DNA from 2 places in the Stenotrophomonas sp. 169 genome. Region 1 is predicted to be linked to the other one. Evidence: riboswitches for the same ligand, from Rfam matches in the RefSeq annotation. Region 1 holds a riboswitch; the other holds the start of a gene.

Region 1 (4,345 bases):
GTACGAAGGACGATTTGCCTTCCTTCTTCATGTCGAACAGGCCGATCGCCGCCAGCAGGTCACTGAGCTTGCCGTAGCCATAATTCCGTGGATCGAACGACGCTTGGTTGCCGATCTGGCTACCGACCGGCCCCAGGTGCGACCAGCCGTCCTCACCCTCCGCCGACGCCACCGCACGGCGCAGCAGGTTCACCAGTTTGGTATCGCTGCGCATCTCCGCGCCGGTCTTGCGCGGGCGCGCCTCGCTGCTCGTTTCACCTGCGGACACTGCACCCGTTTCGATCTCCGGCGCGCTGACATGCGCCTGGCCCAGCGCTTCGACATAGGTGAACTTGGAACACGCGTTGACGAAGGGCTCCGGCGTCTTCTTTTCACCGAAGCCGTACACCTTCACCCCATCGGTCAGCAGGCGCATCACCAGCGGGGTGAAGTCGGCATCGCTGGAGACGATCGCGAAGCCATCCAGGTTGCCGGCGTACAGCAGGTCCATCGCATCGATCACCATCGCCATGTCGGACGCGTTCTTGCCGCGGCTGTAGGCGAACTGCTGGATGGGGCGGATCGCGTACTCGTGCAGCACCGCTTCCCAGCTTTTCAGGTTCGGGCTCTTCCAGTTGCCGTAGGCACGGCGCACGTTCGCCACGCCGTGGCGGGCGACCTCGGCCAGGACTTCCTCGATCTTCGCGGCAGGCGCGTTGTCGGCGTCGATCAACAGGGCAATGCGCTTTTCAGACTCGGACATACCGACTCCAGGCTGACGATGGGCAGAGGACAGTATGTTCCAGCGCGGCGTACCCCGCCGTGACATGCGATCATCCCCACGCCCCCCTACTGGAGCCACGCGATGTCCCGCGAGCGCACCCCCCACCTGGTCATCGTCGGCGGCGGTTTCGCCGGCCTCTGGGCGACCCGCGCCTTGGCCAGCGAGCGCATCCGCATCACCCTGATCGACCGCCGCAACCATCATCTGTTCCAGCCCTTGCTGTACCAGGTCGCGACGGCAGGTCTTTCCGCACCGGATATCGCCGCACCGCTGCGGCATATCCTCGGCCAACAGCGCAACGTGGAAGTCCGCCTGGGCGAAGTCAGCCGCATCGACAAGGTGACGCGCAGCGTGCATCTGGCCGATGGCACCTCGATGACGTACGACTCCCTGCTGCTGGCCAGCGGCGCCACCCATGCCTATTTCGGCCATGACGAATGGGCCAAGGATGCGCCCGGCCTGAAGACGCTGGATGACGCGATTGCCTTGCGACGCAAGCTGCTGTTGGCCTTCGAGCGTGCCGAGGCCGAGCCGGATCCGGAAAAGAAGGCGGCGTGGCTCAGCTTCGCCGTAGTCGGCGGTGGCCCGACCGGCGTGGAACTGGCCGGCACGCTGGCCGAAATTGCCCGGCATACCCTGCGCAACGAGTTCCGCCACATCGACCCGGCGTCGGCCAAGGTGCGCCTGGTGGAAGCCGGACCGCGCGTGCTGTCCACGTTCCCGGACGTGCTCTCGCTGAAGGCACGTCGGCAGCTGGAAAAACTGGGCGTGGAAGTACTGACCGGCACCCCGGTGACGTCGATCGACAGCCTCGGCTTCCAGCTGGGCGATCAGTTCGTTCCTGCACGCACGGTGGTGTGGGCGGCAGGCGTCGCCGCATCGCCGTTGGGCGCCACGCTGGACGTGCCGCTCGACCGCGCTGGCCGCGTGCAGGTGCAGCCTGACCTGACCCTGCCCGGCCACCCGGAAGTGTTCGTGGCCGGCGACCTGGCCGCGCTGACCCAGGCCGATGGTCGACCGGTGCCAGGCGTCGCACCGGCGGCAAAGCAGATGGGCAAACACGTAGCGGACACCGTTCGTGCGCGCCTGCACGGCAAGCCGGGGCCGGGCGCGTTCACGTACGCCGACTACGGCAACCTGGCCACCATCGGCCGCATGGCCGCGATCGTGCACCTGGGCAAGCTGCAGCTGTCCGGCGTGCTGGCGTGGTGGTTCTGGCTGGCCGCCCACGTGTTCTTCCTGATCGGCTTCCGCAACCGCATGGTGGTGTTGTTGAACTGGGCCGTGGCGTACTGGAGCTACCAGCGCAGCGCACGGATCATCTTCGGTGACGTGAAGCCGCCGAAGGATCCGCCACCTTCGGTGTAGCGGCGCGACCGCTGCGCTGACGCGTGGGGTTCATGGGTGGGGTCTGCGGATGGGCCCACGGGTTGGGGCCACGGATGGGCCTACGGGTGGGGCTTACGGATCGGGTCTACGGATGGTGCCTACCGGTAGAGCCGACTTCAGTCGGCTTGCGCGGTGGTGCGGTAAGAACAGCCGACTGAAGTCGGCTCTACCGATCGGCTTGCGCGGTGGTGCGCTAAGAGCAGCCGACTGAAGTCGGCTCTACCAGGCGGCTCTACCGGTCGTGCGTCACGGGCCGATGGCGCCGCTGAGCCATGCGAGCTTCTTCGCGCGCGGCAGCTGCTTCAGTTGCCACTCGGCGCGCGAGGCTTCCGCGCGGTCTGGATACTGGCGTACGGCCAGGATCTGCAGGGGTGGGCGCGCGCGGGTGTAACGCGCCCCCTTGCCGGCCTGGTGGGCGGCGAAGCGTGCCTGTACGTCGGTGCTGATCCCCGCGTAATAGCTGCCATCCCGGCATTCAAGCAGGTACAGAAACCACGGGGCAGTCAGGCAGGGCATGCGGCGATTATCGCCCAACGGCGGCCAGCAGCTACACTACGCGCCGGATGCAGGAGAGTGGTGCCACGCTGGCACCCGCCGAAGGCGCAGGCTCCCATGATCGCTCAGGCCGGTGGGATGGCATCCCACCAACCATGTATCCGATTCGCCGAGCTGGAGAGAGGTCCGCAAGGATCCGCCGAAGGGGCACGCGGTTTCATCCGCTGAACTCTCAGGCAAAAGGACAGCGGGAGCGGCACCGGTCACCTTGATTCGTCGATGCGCGCGCATCGGTGCGAGCCTTGCGTGGCCGTCCGTCAGCCGACTCACGTCGGTTCTACCGTCAGCGGCGTCCCACCGCGTCCGGAGCCTGCCCATGCTGTTGTCCATCATCTACCTGATCGCTATTTCCGCCGAAGCCATGACCGGCGCCCTGTCCGCAGGACGCCGCCGCATGGATCTTTTCGGCGTGGTCATGATCGCCTGTGTCACCGCGTTGGGCGGGGGCTCACTGCGCGACATCATCCTCGGCCATTACCCCTTGGCCTGGGTGAAGCACCCGGAGTACCTCGGATTCACCGTCTGCGCTGCGTTGATCGCCACCTGGGTGGCGCGCTGGATGCACCACTTCCGCCGCACGTTCCTGGTGCTGGATGGTCTGGGGCTGATCGCCTTCACCCTGATCGGCTGCGCGATCGCCCGCGAGACCGGACACGCCACACCGATCGTGCTGATCGCCGGGATGCTGACCGGTGCGTTCGGCGGCGTGCTGCGCGACATCCTGTGCAACGAGGTGCCGCTGATCTTCCAGAAAGAGCTCTACGCGATCATCTCGTTGCTCACCGGTGCTGCGTATCTGCTGCTGTTGCGCTGGAACGTGGCCGACAACATCGCCATCCTGTGCTGCCTGGGCGGGGGGTTCGCGTTACGCCTGCTGGCGATCCACTACCGCTGGGAAATGCCGAAGTTCGTGTACCACGACGAAGTGCACTGACGCGTTTGGACTGTTGACGGCCAGCGGCCGTCACTACCGGTGATACCAGCGCGTGCTTACCGGTGAGGGCCAGCGGCCGTCACGCGCCGGAATACCGCCCCCATGACCTTGGTCATGCGGAAATATGCCGTGCGATTAGCTACCATGACGGCCCCGTCGCTGCGTGCGGCGGCATCCAGCCACGCTGCCTCTGCGGCCCCGCCAGACAACCCTTCCCCCCAGTTGCCAGGCCATGCAGTCGTGTCCCTGGCGCAGTACTACCCTGCGCCAGCGCAGGGTGCAGGATGCCCCATGTCCGTTGCCGAACCGTCGCGCCTCCGCCGTAACCGCATGCTGCTGCTGGCAGCTTCCCTCGTCGCGCTTGTTGCGCTGATCGCATGGTGGGCGTGGCCGCACGCTGCTCCGGCAACCGATGAAGGCGGCCGCAAGCCGACTCCGGTGCGCGTGGCGCGCGCCAGTGCCGAACCGCTGCAGTTGCGGCTGAAAGCCATCGGTACCGTGACCCCGTTGCACAGCGTGGTGGTGCGCAGCCGCGTCGATGGTGAACTGCTGAAGCTGCATGTCGACGAAGGCCAGCACGTCCGTGCAGGCGAGCTGATCGCGCAGATCGATCCGCGCCCGTACGAGGTGCGTCTCGCCCAGGCACAGGGCACCCAGCAGCAGAACCTGGCCGAACTGGAAAATGCAGAGCGCCAGCTGCAGCG
Region 2 (4,345 bases), 680 kb from region 1:
AGCGTCGTAACCGGTGCATTCCACCAGCATCGCTTCAAGGCCCTCGATGAGTGCCTTGTAGCCAATGGCCTGTTCCGCCGGAACCAGCGGATGGATGTTGCCGAACTCCGGCCAGGTGACCGGAATCATTTCGGCGGTGGCATTGAGCTTCATCGTGCACGAACCCAGCGGGATCATCGTGCGATCCATCGCCAGATCCTTGTCGGCCAACGAGCGCAGGTAACGCAGCAGTTCGTGTTCGCTGTGGTGGGTATTGAAGACCGGGTGGGTCAGGAACGCGCTGCTGCGCACCAGGCCGGCCGGAATGGCATCGGCCGTGCTCGCATCGAGTGCTTCCACATCCGCGTGTGCACCGAATACCTGGGCCAGCGCGACGATGTCTTCGCGGGTGGCGGTTTCATCCAGGCTGATGCCCACCGAACTGCTGTCGATCGCGCGCAGGTTATAGCCGGCAGCGCGCGCCTTGGCATGCACGGCGTCGGCGTCTATGCCGGTGACATGCAGCGTGTCGAAGAACGTTTCGCCAACGGCCACCGCGTTGCTGCGCAGGGCAGCCGCCAGGATCGCCGCCAGGCGATGGGTGCGGCGGGCAATGCGGGTCAGGCCTTCCGGGCCGTGGTACACCGCGTACATCGACGCCATCACCGCCAGCAGTACCTGCGCGGTACAGATGTTGGAGGTGGCCTTCTCGCGGCGGATGTGCTGCTCGCGGGTCTGCAGGGTCAAGCGGTACGCCGGGTTGCCCTGCGCGTCGATCGATACGCCGATCAGGCGGCCGGGCATCGAGCGCTTGTAGGCATCACGGCAGGCCATGAAGGCGGCATGCGGGCCACCGAAACCGAACGGCACGCCGAAACGCTGGCTGTTGCCGACCACGATGTCCGCGCCCCATTCGCCCGGTGCCACCAGCAAGGTCAGTGCGAGCAGGTCGGTCGCCACGGCCACCAGGCCGCCGCGTGCATGCACGGCATCGACCAGCGCCTTATAGTCGCCGACCTGGCCGAAGGTGTCCGGGTACTGCAGCAGCAGGCCGAACGCTTCCGCTTCCAGTGCTTCGGCCGGGGTGCCCACGCGCAGTACGATGCCCAGCGGCTCGGCGCGGGTGCGCAGCAGTTCCAGCGTCTGCGGATGCACCGCGTCGTGCACGAAGAAGGTGTCCGACTTCGACTTCGCCGAACGCTTGGCCAGGGTCATTGCTTCGGCGGCCGCCGTGGCTTCGTCCAGCAACGAGGCATTGGCGATTTCCATGCCGGTCAGGTCCGCGCACAGCGTCTGGAAGTTGATCAACGCTTCCATGCGGCCCTGCGAGATCTCGGCCTGGTACGGCGTGTAGGCCGTGTACCACGCGGGGTTTTCCAGGATGTTGCGCAGGATGACGTTCGGCGTGTGGGTACCGTAATAGCCCTGGCCGATGAAGCTGCGCAGCACCGTGTTCTGGTCGGCGATTGCACGGATCTTCGCCAGCGCCTCGACTTCAGTCACCGATTCGGGCAACGCCAGCGGTGCCGGCGACTTGATGCGCGCGGGCACGATGGCGTCGGTCAGCGCATCCAGCGAGGCGTGGCCGACCACGCCGAGCATCTGCGCGATTTCGGCATCGTTGGGGCCGATATGGCGTTCGACGAACGCGTTGTGATGTTCGAGCTCGCGCAGCGAAGGGGTGTTCTGGGGCATGGCGAAGGATCCGTCGGGAAAGGGCACGCACGTGGGCAGGCCGCCATTCGGCAGCCTGCGGGGCGCCCCTCTGTCCTTTTGCCTGAGAGTTTGGAAGCGCGCGTGTGCGCGGCTTCGTGCCCCTTCGGCGCCGGATCGAACCGGTCTCTCCAGAGTTTTGATGCGGGTGGTCACGGGCCTGAGCGATTACGGGCGTTTGCGCCTTCGGCAGCGGTGTCCTGCTTCTCCCACCTTGTTGCCCGTTGATTATAGCGGTCGGCCCTGATGGATGTGCGGCTGAATGGAGTCAGGGACCAGACGTTTTCGGATCGGACCGAATGGCAAAGGGGACCGCTACGGCCTATCATGACGCACCATTCGTATTCATCCGGCGCCGCCTTCCTGTCTTTTCCGGACACGGGCTGGCGCCTGCCGCGCATGGCCTGCGCGGCTCCTCCGGACACCTCCATGACTGCCGCCTCGCCCTCGACCCGCCGTCTGGCTCTGCTGCTCGCAGGTCTGGCGATGTTTGGTCCGTTCTCGATCGACACGATCTTTCCCGCCTTTCCGCAACTGGCGCAGCGCCTGCGCGTGGACGAGGTCGCGGTGCAGCAGACCATCAGCGTGTACCTGCTGTTCTACGGGCTGATGAGTTTGGCCCACGGGCCGCTTTCGGATGCGCTGGGTCGCAAGCGGGTGATCCTGGGGGGGTTGGTGATCTTTGTCGGCGCCTCGGTAGGCTGCGCGCTGTCAACCGATCTGACCACGCTGCTGGTGTTCCGCGCGCTGCAGGGTCTGTCAGCGGGCGTTGGCATGATCGTCGGCCGTGCGGTGATCCGCGATCTGTACCACGGCCATGATGCCCAGCGGCTGATGAGCCAGGTCTCGATGATCTTCGGCATCGCCCCAGCCATCGCACCGATCATCGGCGGCTGGATCCTGCTCAGTGGCGCCGGTTGGCCGCTGATCTTCTGGTTCCTGGTGGTGTTTTCGTTGCTGTTGCTGGTGGCCACGGCGCGGTTCCTGCCCGAGACGCATCCGGTCGAAGCGCGTACGTCGCTGTCGCCGCGCGGATTGCTGCGCGACTACCTGCGGATGGGCTCCAACCCACGCCTGTTGCGCCTTGCGCTGGCCAGCGCGCTGAATTTTTCCAGCGTGTTCCTGTACATCTCCTCGGCCCCGGTGTTCGTCATGCAGCACCTGAAACTGGGGGAGGGCGGTTTTGCCTGGCTGTTCGTGCCGACCATCGGCGGGATGACGCTGGGGGCGTTCCTGTCCGGGCAGATGGCCGGGCGTGTGCTTCCGCAGCGGCAGATCGGCATCGGCTTCGGCCTGTGTGGATTGTCGGCGGTGCTCAACATCGGCTACGTGCTGTCGGTGCCAGAAATCGCTTTGCCTTGGGCAGTCGTTCCGATATTCATGGGGGGCACCGGACTGGCGATGATCTTCCCGATCCTGGCGCTGGGCGTGCTGGATCTGTACCCGCATCAGCGCGGGCTCGCCTCCTCGATGCAGATGTTCATCCAGATGATGATCAATACCTTCGTTGCCGGTGTGCTGTCGCCCCTGCTGAGCAGCAACCCGGTGCATCTCGCCTTTGGCTACGCTGGTTTCTTCGTGCTTGGGGCGTCGGTGTGGTACTGGGAAAACGCCTGCGCTCGGCGCAACCCGCACGCCCATGCACGCTGAGCGCCAGCCGGCAGAGCCGCTGCGCCGTGCGCGGGCCGTGGCGGTGAAGCCGGCGCGGGACGCCGCTGGGGTATCCTTGCGCACCCGGATGACTGTAAGCCCCTGATGTCGACCACTTCCAAACTGCGCCGCGATATCCGCCGGCGCCGCGAAACCCAGACCGCCAACCGGGACGCTGCCAACGCCTCGCCCGTCGAGCCGCACGCCGAACTGCGCGATCAGCAGCGGACGCTGCTGGCCGGCATTGTCCGCCGCGATGGCGAATGGGTGCTGGGCATGGACGGTCGCATTGCCGGCCAGAGCGAGAGTGCTGCCCAGGTGCTGTCCCTGATCATGCAGGCGGGTGAACTGCACGAGCGCAATGGCACGCCGGTGCGCCTGGTGTATTCCGATGCGCTGCGTGACGCCGCGCAGGCGGAGGCCAATGCGCAAGGGGTCAGTTTCGATGAGTTCAAGGATGCGCTTGCCGCGAAGATGACGGCAGGCAAGGCCAACTGATCAGCCGTGACGGCGCCGGGCGATGCCCGGCGTCGCATGAAGTCCGAAGGTAGCGCCGAGCAGGGCGCGGCGCTACCGGATCACGGGGCGCGGTCAGCGCTGTGCGGGCGCTGCCGGCGCTGCCGGTGCAGCAGGCGCCGCGGCACTGGCCTGCCAACCGCACACCTGGCCCTGGTTCTGCTCCTTCAGCCACGCGTTGACCGGGCTGAAGTACTCGATCATCGGGCCGGCATCCAGCTTTTCACCACCGGTGAGTTCCTTCAGGGTGGCCTGCCACGGCTGGCTGGCACCCTTGCTCAGCATGGCCCAGAACTTCTGCCCCGCTTCCTTGTTGCCGTAGAAGCTGCACTCATGCAGCGGGCCCTTGTAGCCGGAGGCATCGCACAGGCCCTTGTAGAACTGGAACTGCAGGATGCGGGCCAGGAAGTAGCGCGTATAGGGCGTATTGCCCGGCACGTGGTACTTCGCGCCCGGATCGAAGAACTCCTCGCCGCGCGTGGTGGCC

Evidence for each region. A riboswitch is a leader RNA that binds a small molecule or an ion and turns the genes downstream of it on or off. The one in region 1 is predicted to bind glycine.
Region 2: another riboswitch for glycine. It lies ahead of gcvP (aminomethyl-transferring glycine dehydrogenase); the one in region 1 lies ahead of ICJ04_RS15945 (trimeric intracellular cation channel family protein).

Annotation. Positions count from the first base shown of each region.
Region 1 covers NZ_CP061204.1:3,622,941-3,627,285, forward strand. The annotation lists gene ICJ04_RS15930 (NYN domain-containing protein) at 1-742, opposite strand, end outside; gene ICJ04_RS15935 (NAD(P)/FAD-dependent oxidoreductase) at 845-2,131, shown strand; gene ICJ04_RS15940 (GIY-YIG nuclease family protein) at 2,399-2,668, opposite strand; glycine riboswitch at 2,709-2,799, shown strand; glycine riboswitch at 2,812-2,905, shown strand; gene ICJ04_RS15945 (trimeric intracellular cation channel family protein) at 3,024-3,641, shown strand; gene ICJ04_RS15950 (MdtA/MuxA family multidrug efflux RND transporter periplasmic adaptor subunit) at 3,933-4,345, shown strand, end outside.
Region 2 covers NZ_CP061204.1:2,940,409-2,944,753, reverse strand. The annotation lists gene gcvP (aminomethyl-transferring glycine dehydrogenase) at 1-1,674, opposite strand, end outside; glycine riboswitch at 1,735-1,837, opposite strand; gene ICJ04_RS12865 (multidrug effflux MFS transporter) at 2,122-3,342, shown strand; gene ICJ04_RS12860 (hypothetical protein) at 3,448-3,840, shown strand; gene ICJ04_RS12855 (M2 family metallopeptidase) at 3,934-4,345, opposite strand, start outside.